Regions from separate parts of the Ectopseudomonas toyotomiensis genome, predicted to be linked through region 3. Evidence: riboswitches for the same ligand, from Rfam matches in the RefSeq annotation. Region 3 holds a riboswitch; each other region holds the start of a gene.
The links. A riboswitch is a leader RNA that binds a small molecule or an ion and turns the genes downstream of it on or off. The one in region 3 is predicted to bind cobalamin.
Positions count from the first base shown of each region.

Region 1: it holds a riboswitch for cobalamin, as region 3 does, so the genes downstream of both, JWV26_RS09750 (TonB-dependent receptor) here and cobO (cob(I)yrinic acid a,c-diamide adenosyltransferase) in region 3, are expected to answer to the same signal.
Region 2: it holds a riboswitch for cobalamin, as region 3 does, so the genes downstream of both, cobW (cobalamin biosynthesis protein CobW) here and cobO (cob(I)yrinic acid a,c-diamide adenosyltransferase) in region 3, are expected to answer to the same signal.

Region 1 is NZ_CP070505.1:2,114,593-2,120,989, forward strand. Features, by position in the region: gene JWV26_RS09735 (FecCD family ABC transporter permease) at 1-228, opposite strand, end outside; gene JWV26_RS09740 (ABC transporter substrate-binding protein) at 225-1,253, opposite strand; gene JWV26_RS09745 (ABC transporter ATP-binding protein) at 1,253-2,023, opposite strand; gene JWV26_RS09750 (TonB-dependent receptor) at 2,023-4,131, opposite strand; cobalamin riboswitch at 4,466-4,659, opposite strand; gene JWV26_RS09755 ((2Fe-2S) ferredoxin domain-containing protein) at 4,762-5,460, opposite strand; gene JWV26_RS09760 (cobalt-precorrin-6A reductase) at 5,612-6,331, opposite strand; gene cbiE (precorrin-6y C5,15-methyltransferase (decarboxylating) subunit CbiE) at 6,328-6,397, opposite strand, start outside.
Region 2 is NZ_CP070505.1:2,143,579-2,149,975, reverse strand. Features, by position in the region: gene map (type I methionyl aminopeptidase) at 1-767, opposite strand, end outside; gene JWV26_RS09890 (ParD-like family protein) at 764-976, opposite strand; gene JWV26_RS09885 (hypothetical protein) at 1,146-1,376, shown strand; gene cobM (precorrin-4 C(11)-methyltransferase) at 1,598-2,353, opposite strand; gene JWV26_RS09875 (cobalamin biosynthesis protein) at 2,350-2,787, opposite strand; cobalamin riboswitch at 2,874-3,069, shown strand; gene cobW (cobalamin biosynthesis protein CobW) at 3,165-4,214, shown strand; gene cobN (cobaltochelatase subunit CobN) at 4,342-6,397, shown strand, end outside.
Region 3 is NZ_CP070505.1:4,208,565-4,214,961, forward strand. Features, by position in the region: gene JWV26_RS19570 (C40 family peptidase) at 1-461, shown strand, start outside; gene JWV26_RS19575 (C40 family peptidase) at 547-1,071, shown strand; gene JWV26_RS19580 (hypothetical protein) at 1,082-1,402, shown strand; cobalamin riboswitch at 1,436-1,644, shown strand; gene cobO (cob(I)yrinic acid a,c-diamide adenosyltransferase) at 1,836-2,447, shown strand; gene JWV26_RS19590 (cobyrinic acid a,c-diamide synthase CobB) at 2,447-3,739, shown strand; gene bluB (5,6-dimethylbenzimidazole synthase) at 3,736-4,389, shown strand; gene cbiB (adenosylcobinamide-phosphate synthase CbiB) at 4,393-5,301, shown strand; gene cobD (threonine-phosphate decarboxylase CobD) at 5,294-6,304, shown strand; gene JWV26_RS19610 (cobyric acid synthase) at 6,304-6,397, shown strand, end outside.

The DNA of each region.
Region 1 (6,397 bases), 2.1 Mb from region 3:
GGCGCCGACCAGCGCACCGAGCAGCACCCGTGGCGCGCGCAGCTGCCAGACGATGCTGTCCTGGCCGGCGCTCACCGCCACTGCGGGCTCGATGCCGAACAGCTGCCGAGCGAGGATTGCCAGCACGCGCTCCAACGGCACCTGAGCCGCACCGAAGACCAGCGACAGCGCACAGGACAGCGCCAGCAATACCGCCAGGCCGAGCAGCAGCAAGCGAAAACGCGTCACTGCGCGAAGGCCTCGGGATGCAGCGCGGCAGCCAGGGTTTCGATGGCGGCGACGTTGTCCAGGCTCGGCGTGACGGCGAGATAGGAGAGCACCACGAAGCGCTGCTGGCGAATCGCCGTGACGCCCTGCAGCGCCGGGTGCTGCAGGAGAAAGTCGCGCTTCTGCGCCGCCGTACGTTCGCCATAATCGACGATCAGGATCAGCTCCGGGTCCTGCTCGACCACGGCTTCCCAGCCCACCTGCATCCAGTTGGCCGCTACGCCGTCCATCACGTTGCGCCCACCGGCCGCGGCGATCAGCGACTGCGGCATGCCCAAACGGCCAGCACTGAAGGGCAGGTCCTCGCCGCTGTCGTAGACGAACACCCGCGGTCGCGTCGGTTGCTCACCGAGCTGCGCACTTACCGCTGCCACCCGCGCCTGCATGCCCTGCACCAGGGTCTCGGCACGTTCCTCGACGGCGAAGATGCGACCGAGATTGCGCAGGTCGGTATAGACATCGTCCAGACTGGCAACGCGCTTGGGCATAACGTGCGCACAGGACTCGCTCAGCTCGTACACCGGGATGCCGAAGCGCGCCAGGCTGGCCGGGGTGACCTCGCCGCCGATGCGCATGCCGTAGTTCCAGCCGGCGAAGAAGAAGTCGGCGTCGGCATCGAGCAGATTCTCCAGCGACGGATAGCGCGCGGCCAGTTCGGGTAGCCCATCGAGCTGCGCCTGCATGGCCGGCTCGACGGTCTTCCAGCCGCTGATGCCGCTGTAGCCGACCATGCGCTGCGTCAGGCCAAGATCCAGGAGCATGGCGGTCAGGGTGATGTCGTGGCTGACCGCACGCTGCGGCGGTCGCTCGATGGTGAGTTGGCGATCGCAGCTGGTGACGGTGACGGCCCAGGCGGGGCTGATCAGCGCCAGCAGGATCGCACCGACCAGTGTAGGAGCGAGCTTTGCTCGCGAAGCTTTTGCCTTTTTCCACGATTCGCGAGCAGAGCTCGCTCCTACAGGTTCAGCCGTGCATGAACGCTTCATCAAACAATCCAGGTAATGCGCGGATGACCCGCCAGTGGATGGGTATCGACCAACGCCTGCAGGCCGAACACCTGCTGCAGCAGCTCGGCGGTCAGCACTTCGGCGGGCGTACCGATGGCCACCAGACGGCCCTGGTCGAGCACACAGAGGCGGTCGCAGAAGGCCGCCGCCAGGTTGAGGTCATGGAAGCTGGCCAGCGTCGCCAGGCCCAGCGCCTTGATCTGGCCCAGCAGTTCGAGCTGGTAGCGCGGATCGAGGTGGTTGGTCGGCTCGTCGAGGATCAGCACTTGCGGTTGCTGCACCAGGGCACGGGCGAGCAGAGCGCGCTGCTTCTCGCCACCCGAGAGGCAGGCGAAGGGCTGCTGCGCCAGACCGCTCAAACCGACACGGGCCAGCGCCTCATCCACCAGGCGCCGATCCTCGGCGTCGTCGCCATCGAACAGGCCCTTGTGCGGCGTACGGCCCATGGCCGCCACCTCGTGCACGCGCAGGCCGAAGTCCTGCGGAAATTCCTGCAGCACCACGGCCACGCGCTGCGCGCTCCAGCGCGGCGGGCGCTGCCACAGCGCCTCGCCGTCCAGCTTGACCTGGCCGACGCTGGGCCGCTGGAAGCGATAGGCGCAGCGCAGCAGGCTGGTCTTGCCGCAGCCATTGGGGCCGATCAGCCCCAGCAGCTCGCCGTCGCCGACTTCCAGGTCGATGCCCTCGAGCAGCGGACGCTGGCCGTCGGGCGACCAGGCCAGCGCCTGGATACGCAAACGTGGAGTCATCAGAAGCTGTAATCCGCGGTGACGAAGAACGAACGTGGCGCCCCCAGGTACCACTGCTCACCATCGCTGCTGGCGCTGGTGGCGTACTGGCGGTCGAACAGGTTGTTCAGTTCCAGACCCAGGCGCACATCCGGCAACGCCTGCCAGGCGATGTTGGCGTCGACCACGGTGTAGCCAGGCACCTTGGCGGTGTTGGCCGTATCGGCATAACGCGCATCGACATAACGCGCGCCGATGCCGGCATCCACACCGCCACCAAGCGCCTTGTTCAGCCACAGGTTGGCGGTGCGCTTGGGCACGTTGGTCGGGCGATTGCCGCTGCGGTCGCCACCACCTTCGATGAAGTCGTCGTACTCGGCACGCACGAAGGCGGCGTTGGCCGACACCTGCCAGCCCCGACCCAGCGCCAATTCCAGGGTGGCCTCCAGACCATCGGAAGATTGCTGGCCGATCTGCACCGTGGGCGAGGTCGGGGTTTCGCGGCTGAGCAGCTTCTTCTTGACGATATGGTAGGCGGCCAGCGTCCACTCGCCCTGACCATTCCAGAACATCTGCTTGAGGCCGATTTCGCTCTGCCTGGCTTCGCTAAGGTCGAACTGCTGCTGAGTCGGGTTGAGGGTCAGCAGGTTGCTCACCCCCTCGGTGCTGGTGGCGTACTGACCGTACAGCGACAGCTCGGGGGTCAGGGCGAAGACCAGCCCGGCGCGCCAATTGTCGCCACTCAGGCTGCGGTCGGCGCTGCTGCCATCGATCAGGTTGTCGCGCTGAATATGCAGCTGATCACGGCGCACACCGGTGACCAGCGACAGGCGCTCGGTCAGCTGGGTGCGGTTCTCGGCGAACAGCGAGAACTGCCGCGCCAGGTTGCGCTCGCGCGGGCCGTAGCCGAGCGGATCGGTGCTCTGGTACTGCCCGCCGCCGGAGCCGGCCAGCGGCACGCTGTCGCTGAAACTGCTGGCGAAATCGTGCTGGCGGGCGAAGTGGATGCGGTTGTAATCCACCCCGACTACCGTGCGGCTATCGAGGCCGAACAGGGTGTGATCCAGGGTGAAGGTCTGGCGGTCGCCGACCTGTTCCTGGGTGTGCTTGATCTCGTAGAACTCGCCACGCTCGACCCTGTCGCCCGGCTGCCAGCGATAGGCCTCGGCATTGCGCCAGTAGCGCTGAGTCTTGATGTAGTAGAGCTGGTTGCTGGCGCTGAGCACGTCGTTGATGCGCCAGTCGCTCACCAGGCGGGTGATCTGGTCGTTGTAGCGAATGTCGGCATTGGCGACGTTGTAGTTACGTTCGCGGATGCTCTCGCGGTACTTGCCAGCCACCAGCGGCGTGCCGAGATAGCGCTCGGGGCTCTGATCGCCATGATCGTGGGACAGGGTGAAGCTCAGATCATCATTGGCGTCCCAGCGCAGGGCGGCGCTGAGCGCCAGGCTATCCGAATCACCCCGGTCGACCCAGCCATTGCTGGCCTGCTGATTGATGTTGAAGCGGTAGCTCAGTTCGTCACTCAGCGAACCGCCGCTGTCCAGGGCGGCCTGGCGGCGGTCATCGCTGCCATAGCCGAGGCGCAGCTGGTTGCGGATCTCGCCGGCGAAGGGCTTCTTCGGCACCACATTGATCACCGCACCGGTGGCTCCCTCGCCGTAGAGCACCGAGGCCGGGCCGCGCAGCACGTCGATACGTGCCACCGACCAGGTGTCCACCGGGAAGGTCATGGTGCCGGCGCCGACGTACTGGCGGGTGCCATCGTACAGCTGCATGGTCGCCGAATGGCCGGTGAAGCCGCGCGCCGACAGCGCGGTGCCGCCATTGCCGGGCGAGCCGGTGCTGCTGATACCCGCCGTGCGGGTCACGGCGTCCTGCACCGTGAGGTTGTTGCGCCCACGTACCTCGGCGCCGCTCAGGCTGCTGTTGCTGGCCGGCGTTTGCAGGGCCGACAGCTCCAGGCGGGAGCCGGACGCGGTGGGCGTATGCAGATCGCTCTCGCCTTCCTCGGCAGCGTGCGCCTGGACGGTGACGTCAGGGAGATCGACAGGAGATTCGCTGGCCATGGCCACATCGCCGACCAGCAGCGCGAATGGCAGGGAGCAGAGGCGTAGAAGGTGCTGCACGTGAGTGATTCCGGATATTCCAGGAGAGTCGTCAGGACGCTCCAGGCTCCGGGTGTGCGAGTTGAAGGCGGTCAGCCTTGACGCTTCGCAGTCGGTGCCTGAGGCAATAATGTTATTGTTATAACATAACATTATCGTTTTTCGCAGGTAGCCAGAAACGGGCTCACGCCCTTCGTTCAGGCATGCAGAAGAGAGGTTCTTGTAGCGGAAATGGCGCGCCATATTGCTTCCATCGCAAAGAGAAAAGGCACGGCAATCCGATGGAAATGCGCAACAGCAGACAGGGGCACGGCGGCGCCCTACTGGAGTCAACGCCCGCCCACCGCGGGTTGCCAGACACAAACGACTCCAGGCCGGTCTCCGGGCTTGCGAGGGTCATGAACGCATCGCCTTCCCATGCGCGTGGCGCACAGTGGCGTATCGATGCGGTCGCTCGCTTACCGTTGCGGGGGCAGCGTCGGACTTCAACCGACTTCCCGTTTCACCTCACGCGCGGCGGCGTGAGACACCTGAAGCGGGGCGGATATGACCACCCACACCCGCTCAAGTCAAGGCGCGGTGGCAATTGCGGGAGGCGCTTTAGCGGCGATTGCTCGTAGCTTGAATTGGCCGCAGGCGTAATCCGAGTTGCTAATTGTTGCCCTGCTCATCGATACGCAAATCCGGCAACGCCCTGCCCGCCACCAGACGCTCGTCGACCAGGCGAATCACCGCCGCCTCGTCCTTGATGCCATACCACTCACCCTGTGGATAAAGACTCGCGGTCGGCCCCAGATCGCAGGGGAACTGGCACTGGCTGCGGGTGATATGCACACCGCCCTCGCACTCAAGCTTGCCGGCGGCCTTGAGCCGCTGGCGCAGGGTTTTCCACAGGCCCAGCGCGCCCTTGCGCGTGCAGCGCGGGCCGTTGCACAGCAGCAGGCGCTGCGCATGCGGCGGGATCTGCGACCAGGCGTGATGTGCCGGCACCGGCGGCACGTCGCTGCAGGGAATATGTGCCTCGCGGCTTTCGAGCAACGCGCCGAGGCCATCGAGCCAGGTGTCCTCCAGCGCCGTGCAGACCACGAACACTCCTGCCCCGTCGCTCCGCTCGGCGATACGTTCGCGCAGCCAGTCGCGGTGCGCGGCATCGGCGCGCGGCTCCAGATCGACCACCAGCAGTGGTCGCGGCGCCTCATCGATGGCCTGCCAGAAGCCGTCCTGTTCGCTGTCATGCAGATGCGCCTCGCCAAGCAGCATTTCGATGCGCTGTTGCAGACGCTCGGCCGAGGCACCACGACCCAGGCCGGGGCCGATAAACAGAACGCGGGCGTAGGGGGCTTGGCTCATGACGGTCTCCAGAACGGGCCGGCAGTCTAGCAGCGCGTCGTGGTCCGGAGGCAATCCGGCGGGTAATAGAAGGCCCGGTGCGCGCGGCGCACCCTACGGAATCAGCGCAGGCGTAAGGCCGCCAGGCCGGCGTTGGCGGGTTTCACCCGCCCTACAGGGACAGCGCCTCGTAGAGAGCGTCCAACTCCGCGAACTCATGCGTTACCGCCGGCAACTGCGGGCGACGCAACAGCAAAACCGGCAATCCAAGCTCACGCGCGACCTGCAACTTCGGCTCGGTGGAGGCGCTGCCGCTGTTCTTGCTTACCAGCACGTCGCAGCGCAGGCGCGCGAACAGCGCGCGTTCCTCCTCCAGGGAGAACGGCCCGCGGGCACCGATGATCTCGGCGCGGGTTGGTGCCGGCTCGGCCTGCAGGCAGCGCACCGTCCAGTGCTGGTGCGCGGGAATCTCGTGCAAATGCGCCAGCGGCTCGCGCCCGGAGGTGAAGAATGGCCGCTCGAAAGGCGCCAGCGCACGGGTCAGTTCATCCCAGCCGTCCACCTCGCGCCAGTCGTCACCCGGGCCCGGTTGCCAGCCGGAGCGACGCAGGGCCCAGCAGGGCACGCCTACCATTTCGGCGGCGCGGGCGGCGTTATGGCTGATCTGCGCCGCATAGGGGTGGGTCAGATCCAGCAGCAGCTCGATGCCTTCGCGGTCGATAAAGTCTGCCAGGCCTTCGGCACCGCCAAAGCCGCCGACGCGCACGCGGCAGGCCAGGTCATCCGGCACCCGGCCGAGGCCAGCCAGGCTGTAGATAGTTTCCGGTCCCAGTCGACGCGCCAGGCGCAGCGCCTCGGTGGTGCCACCGAGCAGCAGGAGTCGCGCACTCACGGTTTGCGCACCGCCAGCAGGGTGATCGGCAGCGCCGCGCGCCAAGTGTCGAAGCCGCCCAGCGGC
Region 2 (6,397 bases), 2.1 Mb from region 3:
CTGCTCAGGTGCAGCTCTTCGGGGCGCAGTGTAAGCACGCGAACGCCGTCGCGGGTGACCGCCACGGTATGTTCGAATTGCGCCGAGAGCTGACCATCGCGGGTCACCACCGTCCAGCCGTCGCGCAGGGTGCGTACATCCTCCGTTCCCCGGTTGAGCATGGGTTCGATGGTGAAGGTCATGCCTTCGCGCAGCGTCAGGCCGGTGCCGGCTTTGCCCCAGTGCAGCACTTCGGGTGGTTCGTGCATTTCCCGGCCGATGCCGTGGCCGCAGTACTCTTTGACCACCGAGTAGCGATGGGCGCGAGCGTGCCGTTCGATGGCATGGCCGATATCGCCGAGGCGGGCGCCGGGTTTGACGGCTTCGATGCCCTTGCACATCGCTTCATAGGTCACTTGGGCGAGCTGACGAGCCTGGTCCGACACCTCGCCGATCAGGTAGGTCTTGCTCGAATCGGCGATGTAGCCGTTCTTCTCCAGGGTGATGTCGAAATTCACCAGATCGCCATCGCGCAGAATATCGTTGGCGCTGGGTACGCCATGGCACACCACTTCGTTGCGCGACGTGTTCATGGCGTAGGCGAAACCATACTGCCCCTTGCTCGCCGGACGCGCCTTGAGTTCACCCACGATGTAGTTATCCACAAGGTCATTGACCTGCAGAGTCGACATGCCGAGTAGATCCAGGCGATCCAGGTAGCCGAACACGGACGCGAGCAACCTGCCGGATTCCGCCATCAGGGCGATCTGTTGCGGCGTCTTGCTCATGAGGCGTCCGCCATTCTTGGCGGAACCGCCACGCCGGCGGCACGCATCTCGGCGGCCATCACCTCATTGAAGCTCAGCGTCGGGTTCATCTCGCAGAGCATGCCGATGCGAATCCAGAAGCCTGCCTGGGCATTGATGGAGCGGCCCGAGACGCTACTCGCCCGGCGAATCTGGTCATGCAACTCTTCATCGATATTGACGATGCCCATACTGATTTCCTTTATACGTTTCGTATATGAAGCATATATAAACACGGACGGATTTGATCCACCAGCATCAGTAGCAGGACAAATGCGACTCTCTCATCCTTTACACTAGAGCTGCCCGTCTGCCAGGAGTGCGCAAGCGGGCCCGAGCAAGGCTGGAACAGGAGAGCGGATGAAGCGCGCAGATGTAAAACGCAGAACGGCCGAGGGCGTTCTATTCGATACCCAGATCATGGCTAATCCGGCCAACACCGCCGAGTGGATCGTGTTTTTCAAGAAAGAGGCCGGCCGCAGCTTCTTTCTGGTGGATGAAACCGAGCAGGTAGAAACCTTTGCCAGTCTGGATGAAGTGATACCGGAGCTGCGACTTCTGAGTATCAAGCGCGTCGAGGTACAGCTCTGAACAGTTGCTCACAATTGGCGTGGATCAACTTGTGGATATCCTCGTGACACCCTGCTATAGGCCTTTTAAATAGGGGCTTTCAGCGACTTGTACAGAAACTGTTCGCTTACATGCCTGCTATCCACAGAGCGCTTGGATAACAGGCTGGCTATCTTGTTGATAAGTATATGAAGGCCTTATTTGGCGGGGCCCTCAGCAAACTGTACGGTTTCTCGCCAGGCTCAATCGTTACCAAGGCGGTAGAGATGGCTATGAGTGGCGTCATATAGCGCCGACTCTACAAACGCACCGGGATCGAGCACCCGCCCAACGAGGATCAATGCCGTACGGCGAAAGTCCTTGGCGGTCACCTTCTCTTCGATATCTGCCAGGGTGCCCAGTACCCAGTCCTGATCCGGCCAGCTCGCTCGGTGGATAACCGCTATGGGGCAATCGGCTCCGTAGTGCGGCAGCAGTTCTGCGACTATGGTCGGCAGATGGCGTACGCCGAGGTGGATGGCCATGGTTGCGTGGTGCCGTGCCAGGTCATGCAACTGCTCACCCTCGGGCATCGGCGAGGTGGTGCCATAGCGGGTAAGGATCACCGTCTGGGCGATACCCGGCAGCGTCAGCTCGCTTTCCAGCAGCGCCGCGCAGGCGGCAGTGGCAGTGACGCCGGGAATGATCTCGAAGGGAATGCCCAGGGCACGCAACTCGCGAATCTGCTCGCCGATGGCGCCATACAGCGAAGGGTCACCGGAATGCACCCGGGCTACGTCCAGGCCACGCTCATGGGCCTGGCGCAACAGCTCGATGATCTCGCCCAGGTTCAGCTCGGCGGTGTTCACCACTTGCTCGGCGCTATGGCCTTGTAGCACCGCTCCGGGTACCAGCGAGCCGGCGTAGAGGATCACCGGGCACGAACAGATCAGGCGCTGGCCCTTGACGGTGATCAGCTCGGGGTCGCCGGGGCCGGCGCCGATAAAGTAGACGGTCATGCTGCGGGTTCTCTATCGAAGGTGGCCAACGCGCAAGTGGCGTTGGCCGTGCGGGTTTTATCGCCCAGCAGGCGGGCTGCCTTGCCCAATCGTGAGGCCAGGGCAAGGGCGCAGGGTCCCGTCACAGCGGGGCTGCCGGTTATGGATCGGATGAGGGGACTGCCGGCTTTCTCTGGCTGGTGGAGCGTGAGCGCTTCTGGGGTGAAGAATGTCAGCTGCAGATTCACGTGCATGGCCAGTTCACGCAGCCCCGGTTCGTCGAGCTTGTGGGCGATGCTGGCCAGTCCAACGAGGTTATCCACAGTCAACTCATGCTGGGCCAGGCTGTGGGTCAGCAGGGTGAACAGCTCGTCCTGTGCACAACCGCGCCGGCAACCCAGGCCGGCAACCACCTTAGGGGGGGCAGCGGGGTGATCGAGGTGGCTGGCGGTCATGAGCGGTATTCGTGTCGGAGGGTGATGTAGCTCATCATGGCACCTGCCAGCGGTCAACCGCGATTGACCGGCCGCCGCGGCCTGCGTAGCCTTCTCGCTTTCGAGGTTCTTCCCGGCAAACCGCCGGGGAGCTAAGAGGGAACAGGGTCGATGCCCTGGCTGCCCCCGCAACTGTAAACGGTTTTAAACCCTTCGATACGCCACTGCTCAACAGCGGGAAGGTGAAGGACGCGCAACGCGCAGACCGTGAGCCAGGAGACCTGCCTCGAATGACCAGCCATATGCTCGGACGGGGTGATCCGACGCGGCCAGCACGCTCCTGCGTGTCCGCCTGCGCGTACCCGTCCGCCGAACTTACCGACGCCACGGGGCCATCCATGAAAACCCTCGCCAAACTGCCTGTCACCATCGTCACCGGTTTTCTCGGTGCCGGCAAAACCACTCTGCTGCGCCACCTGCTGGCCAATGCCGGCGGCCGCCGTATCGCGGTGATCGTCAACGAGTTCGGCGAGCTGGGCATCGATGGCGAGATCCTCAAGCAGTGCTCCATCGGCTGCAGTGAGGAAGAAGCCAATGGCCGCGTCTTCGAGCTGGCCAACGGCTGCCTGTGCTGCACCGTGCAGGAAGAGTTCTTCCCGGTGATGCGCGAGCTGGTGGCGCGCCGCGGCGATCTCGACCATATCCTCATCGAGACCAGTGGCCTGGCTTTGCCCAAGCCTTTGGTGCAGGCCTTCAACTGGCCGGAAATCCGCAACGCTTGTACGGTCGACGCGGTGATCACCGTCGTCGACAGCCCGGCGGTGATCGCCGGCACCTTCGCCGCCTTCCCCGATCAGGTGGACGAGCAGCGCAAGCTCGACCCCAACCTCGACCACGAATCGCCGCTGCATGAACTGTTCGCCGACCAGTTGGCCAGCGCCGACCTAGTGATCCTCAACAAGGCCGATTTGCTCGACGCCGAGGCGCTGGCTGCCGTGCGCGCCGAGGTGGCCGAAGAGCTACCGCCGGCAGTCAAGGTGATCGAGGCGCACGGCGGCGAGCTGCCGCTGGACGTGCTGCTCGGCCTGAACAGTGAAACCGAGCTGCATATCGACAGCCGCCGCACTCATCACGACGATGAAGACGAAGACCACGATCACGAGGAATTCGACTCGTTCCACGTGGAACTACCGGAGGCCGAGGAGGCGCGTTTGCTGGCCGCACTGAAGGAGGCGGTGGCCAAGTACGGCATCCTGCGCGTGAAAGGCTTCGCGGCGATCCCTGGCAAACCGATGCGCCTGCTGGTGCAGGGCGTGGGCCAGCGCTTCGACCGCCACTTCGACCGCGCCTGGCAGGCCGACGAGCCGCGCCTGAGTCGGCTGGTGGTGATCGGCCAGCAGCTTGACCGCGCGGCCATCGAGGCCGAGCTGAAAGCGTCGCTGGCCTGATACGGAGCGTAGGGCGTACTCGATCGTAGGGCGGACTCAGGAGCGAAGCGAACAGTCCGCCGGATAACTGAGTCCACCCTACGGCGCTACCACCAGTCGCGGTTAAAGCCCCTCCCACGGAACGAACATGCACCTATTGCGCACCCAGCCCGGCGCCCAACTGCCGGCCGACAGCATCGCCGACCTTGGCCAGACGCCTGCCGAGCTGGTGATCCTGTGCACGGGTGATTCGCACCTTTCCCTGCTGGCCGAGGCCGCTCGGCAATTGCCGGACGACTACCCCAGCCTGCGCCTGGCCAGCCCGGCGCAGCTGAGCAACAACGCCTCGGTGGACTACTACGTCGAACAGGTGTTGCAGCACGCCAAGGTCATCCTGATCTCGGTGCACGGCGGGGTGAGCTACTGGCGCTATGGCGTCGAGCGCCTGGTGGAGCTGGGCGCGCGCGGCGCCACGGTGATCATGGTGCCGGGCGACGATAAACCCGACCCGGAGCTGAATGCGCTCGGCAACGTCGGCGAAGAAGATAGCCAGCGCCTCTGGCAGTACCTGCGCCAGGGCGGTTTGGACAATGCCCGCCAGTTGTTCCGTTGCATCGGTAACCGCTGGCTGGGGCGTGACGACACTTGGCAGGAGCCGCAGCCGCTACCGCGCGTCGGCCTCTATCACCCGCAGCACAGCCCGGCCACGCTGGCTGACTGGCAGGCGCGGTGGCAGCCGGATACGCCCGTGGTGGCGCTGCTGTTTTACCGCAACCATGTGCAATCGGCGAACACCGCTTTCGTCGATACCTTTTGCCAGCACCTTATCGTGCAGGGGCTCAACCCGCTGCCCATTGCCGTGGCCAGCCTCAAGGAATCTGCCTGCCTGGATCAGGTACAGAGCTGGCTGGACGAAACCAGCGCCGCGCTGATCATCAACACCACCGGCTTCGCCCTGTCCAACCCCGAGGCGCCGCAGGCGCGGGTGTTTCGCCGCGACATTCCGGTGCTGCAGGCCATCTGCTCGTTGGACAACCAGGAGCAATGGCAGGCCAGCGCCCAGGGCCTTGGCTCGCGCGACCTGGCCATGCATGTGGTGCTGCCCGAGCTGGATGGCCGGCTGATCGGTACCGCCATCAGCTTCAAAGGTCTGGCCTGGCGCAGCGAGCGTAGCCAGAGCGATGTGGTGTGCTACCAGGCGCATGAACCGGGTATGGCTTATGTCGCGGAACTGGCGATGAACTGGTGCCAGTTGGCGATCAAAAGCAACGATCAGAAGCGAATCGGCCTGATCCTGGCCAACTACCCGACCCGCGATGGCCGCATCGGCAACGGCGTCGGCCTGGATACACCGGCTGCCGCGCTGAATATCCTCCGCGCCCTGCAGGCCCATGGCTATCCAGTGGATAACCTGCCGGACAGCGGTACCGCAATTGTCCACAGCCTGCTTGGTAGCGTCACCAACGACCTCGATGGCCTCGACACAAGGCCCTGCGCGCAGAGCCTGGCGCTGGACGACTACCTGGCTTTTTTCCACAGCCTACCGCCTGCGAATCAGCAAGCGGTTCGCGAGCGCTGGGGCGAGCCGCAGGACGATCCGATGTTTCGCAGTGGGCGGATGATGGTTGCTGGCCTGCGCTTCGGCCTGACCTTCGTCGGCATCCAGCCGGCACGCGGCTACCAGCTCGACTCGGCAGCGGTGTACCACGACCCTGATCTGGTGCCGCCGCACGGTTATATCGCCTTCTACGCCTGGCTGCGCACGGCCTTCGCCGCTGATGCGCTGATCCATGTTGGCAAGCACGGCAATCTGGAGTGGCTGCCGGGCAAGAGCGTCGGCCTCTCCGAGGGTTGCTGGCCGCAGGCGCTGATCGGCCCGCTGCCGAATATCTATCCCTTTATCGTCAACGACCCAGGCGAGGGGGCGCAGGCGAAGCGCCGCACCCAGGCGGTGATCATCGACCACCTGATGCCGCCGCTGACCCGTGCCGAGAGCTACGGCCCGCTGCGCGATCTGGAGCGCCTGGCCGACGAATATTTCGAGGCCAGTCAGCTCGACTTGCGCCGCGCCGTGGAGCTGCGCGGCGAGATCCTGGCCAAGGTGCGCGAGGCCAGCCTCGACCGCGAGCTGGGCCTGCATCTCAATGATGACGATGACAGTTGGCTGCCGCAGCTCGACGCCTACCTGTGCGACCTCAAGGAGT
Region 3 (6,397 bases):
CGCTGATCGACGACAAACCCTATGAAATGCCGCAGCTGGCAGACAGCCTGCTCGATCTCGGGCGTTCGCTGATCGGCACTCGCTATCGCTACGGTGGCACCTCGGTGCAATCCGGTTTCGATTGCAGCGGTTTCGTTGGCTACCTGTTCCGCGAGGAAGTCGGCCTGGAACTGCCACGTTCCACGCGTGAGCTGATCAACCTCGATGCGCCGAAGGTGGCGCGCGCCGATCTGGAGCCGGGCGATCTGATCCTGTTCAATGATCGTGGTCGTGGTCGCGTCAGTCACGCCGGCATCTATCTGGGTGATGATCAGTTCATCCACTCCAGCAGCAGCCGCAGCGGTGGTGTGCGCATCGACAGCCTCGACGACAGCTACTGGAACCGCAGTTATCTGCAGGCCAAGCGCGTCCTGGCGTTGGCTCCGGTGGAAGAGCAGGTCGCCGCCAAGCGCCATAACTGATGTATCACGGCGTAACTCCAGGGTTGCGCCGTTCGTCGTGTCTCGGGCAGAGTAGAGCGCATTCAGGCTCAGGATCGCCTCGCTTATGCCCGTCACGACCCGTGTTGCCCTCATCGCTCTCGTTCTGCTGCTGAGTGCCTGCAGCAGTCGCGCTCCTTCTCCCCAGCCCAGTTACACCCCTCCAGCCACTTCGTCGTCTTATCAGGGCGGCGCTGAAGACGTGCTGTTCCGTGCCCTCGGTCTGGTCGGTACGCCGTATCGCTATGGTGGCAATACCCCCGAAGGTGGTTTCGACTGCAGTGGCCTGATCGGCTACGTTTATCGCGATGCTGCCGGTATCAGTCTGCCGCGTTCGACGCGTGAGCTGAGCACCATGCGCACCCCTGATGTCCGTCGCGACGCCCTGAAAAGTGGTGACCTGGTGTTCTTTGCCACCAATGGTGGCCGCGCCGTCAGTCATGCCGGGATCTATGTCGGTGATGGCCGCTTCGTCCATGCCCCCTCCACCGGTGGTACCGTGCGCCTGGACAGCCTCACCAGCGGTTACTGGCAGGGCGTCTATCTCGATGCCAAGCGGGTCATCACCCCAGAGCTCGCGCGTAATCCCTGATTTACTGTCCATGGTCGATCTCATTCGCCTGCCGCCTCAGCCTGAGGTCTGCCAGCTGTGCGCGCGCCCCGTCGCATTGACCCGGCATCACCTGATTCCCAAGGCGCTGCACGACAAGGCTTATGTGCAGAAGCGCTACCCTCGTCATGAACGTATCACCGCCACGCTGTGGGTCTGCCGCGCCTGCCATAACCAGATTCATCGTCTTTTCAGTGAAAAGGAGCTGGCGCTGACCTACAACAGCCGCGAGGCACTACTGAGCGACGAGCGTTTGCGAACGTTCGTCGACTGGTTGGCGAGCAAACCGCCCGGGTTCATGCCCAGGCACTGAGTGGCGTTGACGGGCAGGGCTGCCAGCCTCTACCCTGCGCGCCTTGCTTCAGGTGCCCCGCGTTGCCGTGAATGGCGGCCATGGGGTGAAACAGGGAAGCCGGTTCCAATGCCGGCGCTGCCCCCGCAACGGTAGGTGAGTCAAACGCTGCTCGAAGCCACTGTGCTATGCACGGGAAGGCGCGGCGTCGAACCCATGGTTCGCTCACAAGCCCGGAGACCGGCCTGTCGCAGTTTCACGGCATCGCGGAGGGCGCTGTCCGGCCAACGCTCCGGTTCTACCGGGGGCGTTCGTGTTGTTTCGTCTTCCGCTCGCCTGACCAGCCATTGGCGCCTGGATGAGTGCGTGCGGATCATCGCGATCTTCTTCCTCATTGCCGTTCGTACTGTTCGATGAACAGGCGGCGCGGGTGCCTGACGTGCAGGAGCACAGCATGAGTGAGACCGCCGAGCGCGACGCCCGCCACAAGGCGCGCATGCAACGCAAGAAAGCCCTGATCGACGAAAAGATCGCCCAGGCCCAGGACGAATACGGCCTGCTGCTGGTGCACAGCGGCAATGGCAAGGGCAAGAGCAGCAGCGCCTTCGGCATGGTCGCGCGCGCCCTTGGCCATGGCATCAAGGTCGGCGTGGTGCAGTTCATCAAGGGCGCGGCCAGCACCGGTGAAGAAACCTTCTTCCGCCGTTTTCCCGAGGAAGTCAGCTATCACGTGATGGGCGAAGGCTTCACCTGGGAAACCCAGGATCGCCAACGTGATATCGCCAAGGCGCAGCAAGCCTGGGCGGTGGCACGGCATCTGCTCAGCGATGAGTCGGTCGGCCTGGTGGTGCTGGATGAGCTGAACATCGCCCTCAAGCATGGCTACCTCGAACTGGACACGGTGCTGGCTGATATCGAAGCCCGGCCGCTGTTGCAGCACGTGGTGGTGACGGGGCGCGGTGCGTTGCCTGGGATGATCGAGGCGGCTGACACCGTCACTGAAATGAGCCTGGTCAAGCATGCGTTCAAGTCCGGAGTAAAAGCACAGAAGGGCATCGAATTCTGATGGGCGCACGTCATTGTCCAGCGCTGCTGATCGCTGCGCCGGCGTCCGGCCAGGGTAAGACCACTGTCACCGCTGCGCTGGCACGTCTGCATACGCGCCAGGGTCGGCGGGTGCGGGTGTTCAAGTGCGGCCCGGACTTTCTCGATCCGATGATCCATGCGCGTGCCAGCGGCGCGCCGGTGTACCAGCTCGACCTGGCCATGGTCGGCGAAGCAGAGAGCCGTCGCCTGCTGTGGCAGGCGGCCGGCGAGGCCGATCTGATCCTGATCGAAGGGGTGATGGGCCTGTTCGACGGCAAGCCCTCGGCGGCCGACCTGGCCCGCCACTTCGGCGTGCCGGTGCTGGGCGTGATCGACGGTGCGGCCATGGCGCAGACCTTCGGCGCCCTGGCCCACGGGCTTGCCACCTTCCAGCCGGACTTGCCCTTTGCCGGCGTGCTCGGCAACCGTGTCGCCAGCACGCGGCATGGCGAGATTCTGCGTGATGCGCTGCCAGCGAGCATTCGCTGGTTTGGCGCGTTGCCGCGTAGCGCTGCGGTGGAGCTGCCCAGCCGCCATCTGGGGCTGGTGCAGGCCGGTGAGTTGGCCGATCTGGACGCACGTCTGGACGCCGCGGCCGATGCGCTGGCGGCCAGTGCCAACGTCGACCTGCCGCCTGCGGTGAGCTTCGCTGCGCCGCAGGTCGATGAACTGGCGCCGCTGTTGGCTGGCGTACGTATCGGCGTGGCGCGCGATGCGGCGTTCGCCTTCCTTTATCAGGCCAATCTCGATCTGCTGCAGGCACTGGGCGCCGAGTTGCATTACTTCTCGCCGCTCACTGATCGCGAGCTGCCAAAGGTGGACAGCCTCTATCTGCCTGGCGGATATCCGGAGCTGTACCTTGCCGAGCTGGAAGGTAACCAGCTGATGGCCGCGGCGATTCGTGCTCATTATCAGGCCGGCAAGCCCTTGCTCGCCGAATGTGGCGGCATGCTCTATCTGCTCGATGAACTGCGCGACAAGCAAGGTGCCAGCGGGCGCATGCTCGGCCTGCTGGCGGGCAGCGCGGCCTTGCAGCCACGGCTGACCGCCCTGGCCTTGCAGCAGGTGACGCTGCCCGAAGGCGAGCTACGTGGCCACAGTTACCACCACTCGCGGCTGGAAAGCCCCTTGCAGCCTCTGGCGTTCGGCCGCTGCCCGAACGGCAAGCCGGTGGCTGAGGCGGTTTATCGCCTGGGGCGACTCACGGCCAGCTATATCCACTTCTACCTACCGTCAAACCCGGAGGCGGCCGCTGCGCTGTTACGCCCATGAGCGAGCATGCCTTCAGCCATCAGGAGCGCGCGGCGGTGTATCGCGCCATCGCCGAGCGCCGCGATATGCGTCATTTCAGCGGCGGCGAGGTGCCAGCCGAGGTCCTGGCTCGGCTGCTCGAAGCCGCCCACCACGCGCCGAGCGTTGGCCTGATGCAGCCTTGGCGCTTTGTGCGCGTCAGTGACCGGCAACTGCGTGAGTCCATTCATGAGCTGGTGGAGGCCGAGCGGGTGCACACTGCCGAGGCCCTCGGCGAGCGCAGTGACGAGTTCATGCGGCTGAAGGTCGAAGGTATTCGCGACTGCGCCGAGCTACTGGCGGTGGCGCTGATGGAAGGACGCGACGCACATGTCTTTGGACGACGCACCCTGCCGGAAATGGATATGGCCTCGGTGGCCTGCGCCATTCAGAATCTGTGGCTGGCTGCGCGGGCCGAAGGGCTCGGGCTCGGTTGGGTATCGTTGTTCGACCCCGAGGCACTGGCGGCATTGTTGGGCATGCCGGCGGGCAGCAAGCCGGTAGCGCTGCTGTGCCTGGGGCCGGTTCAGGCCTTTTACGACAAACCGATGCTGGTGGAGGAGGGTTGGGCCACGCCCCGACCGCTATCGGAATTGTTGTTCGAGAATCGATGGGGATCATCTGGTGAGTGAACGATGAGCCTGGCGCTGATCACCTGCGTCGGCGTGGCGCTGGACGCCGTGCTGGGCGAGCCCAGACGCGCGCATCCGCTGGTGGCCTTCGGTCGCCTGGCGGGGCGCCTGGAGCAGCGCTTCAACCCGGCTGGTGGCGGCTGGCGCAGCCATGGCGTAACGGCCTGGTGCCTGGCGGTGCTGCCCCTGACCCTGCTCACCTGGCTGTTGGTGCACCTGACCTCGCTTGGCTGGGCGGTGGAGATCTTCGCCCTGTACTTCGCCCTTGGTCTGCGCAGCCTGTATGAGCACGCGCAGCCGGTGGCCCGTGCGCTGCGTCTGGGTGACCTAGCCCTGGCGCGCGAGCGCGTCGGCTGGATGGTCAGCCGCAATACCGCCGAGCTGGACGCAACCGGGGTGGCCCGTGCCGGCACCGAATCGGTGCTGGAAAACGGCTCCGACGCAGTGTTCGCCGCCTTGTTCTGGTTCATCGTCGCTGGCGCGCCGGGCGTAGTCCTGTACCGCCTGAGCAACACGCTCGATGCCATGTGGGGCTATCGCAACGAACGCTTCGAGCGTTTTGGCTGGGCCGCGGCGAAGATCGATGACGTGCTCAATTACATCCCGGCGCGCCTGGTGGCGCTGACCTATGCGCTGCTTGGGCGTACTGCCCTGGCCATGCGCTGCTGGCGCCGGCAGGCGCCCTTGTGGGACAGTCCCAATGCTGGCCCGGTGATGGCCGCTGGTGCCGGAAGCCTGGGCGTTAGTCTGGGCGGTGCGGCGGAGTATCACGGCGAGGTGCATGAACGCCCACAACTGGGCGAAGGCCCACCGCCGCGGGCGCGGGATATCGAACGGGCGATGAACAGGGTTATCGCCGGGGTTGGCTTGTGGCTGTTATGCCTGATCGTCTGGGAGGTGTTGGGTGCTTGAACATGGAGGTCGTCTGCGCGCAGCGGCGCAGCGCTATGGCATCCCACTGGAGGACTGGCTGGATCTGTCCACCGGGGTCGCACCCTACGGCTGGGACCTGCCGGCGGTACCGGGCTCTGCCTGGGCGCGCCTGCCTGAATCGGACGACGGCCTGGAGCAGGCGGCGCGCGATTATTACGGCGCCGTCAGCCTGCTGCCGGTAGCCGGCTCGCAGGCGGCGATCCAGGCCCTGCCACGTCTGCGCGCGCACAGCAGCGTGGGTATCCTCGCACCGACCTATGCCGAGCACGCTGCCGCCTGGCGCCGCGAGGGGCATCGGGTGATCAAGTTGAGCGAGGGTTCGGTGCATCGCGCGCTGCCGCAAGTGGATGTACTGCTGGTGGTCAACCCCAACAATCCGACCGGCCGCCTGATCGAGCCGGCGCGCTTGCTCGACTGGCACGATGAACTGGCCGAGCGCGGCGGCTGGCTGGTGGTCGACGAAGCCTTCATCGATTGCACGCCGGAGCACAGCCTGGCCGCCTACAGCGACATGCCGGGGCTGATCGTGCTGCGCTCGTTTGGCAAGTTCTTCGGTCTGGCCGGTTTACGTCTGGGTTTTGTCCTGGCTGCACAGGCCTTGCTGGATGAGCTGGAGGCGCTGCTCGGGCCCTGGGCCGTCAGTGGCCCGGCGCGCAGCGTGGCGCGCAGCCTGCTGGTCGATGGCGAGGGGCAGCACCGCCAGCGTGAGCGCCTGCTGGCTGACGGCGAGCGCCTCAAGGCGCTGCTGCGTGACTGTGGCTTGCCGTCGACCGGTGGCTCGTCGCTGTTCCAGTTCTGCTGCACCCGCCGCGCCGTGCCCTGCGCCGAGCTACTGGCACGGCGGGGCATCCTGGTACGCCTGTTCGCCGAGCTGGACAGCCTACGCTTCGGCCTGCCGGCGGACGAGGCTGGCTGGCTGCGACTGGAGCAGGGGCTGCTGGAATGCGCGCCGATATTGGCCAGTCTCGAGGAAACGCCCTGATGACCACCCTCATGGTGCAGGGCACCACCTCCGATGCCGGCAAGAGCACACTGGTGACGGCGCTGTGTCGCTGGGTACGGCGCCAGGGCGTCT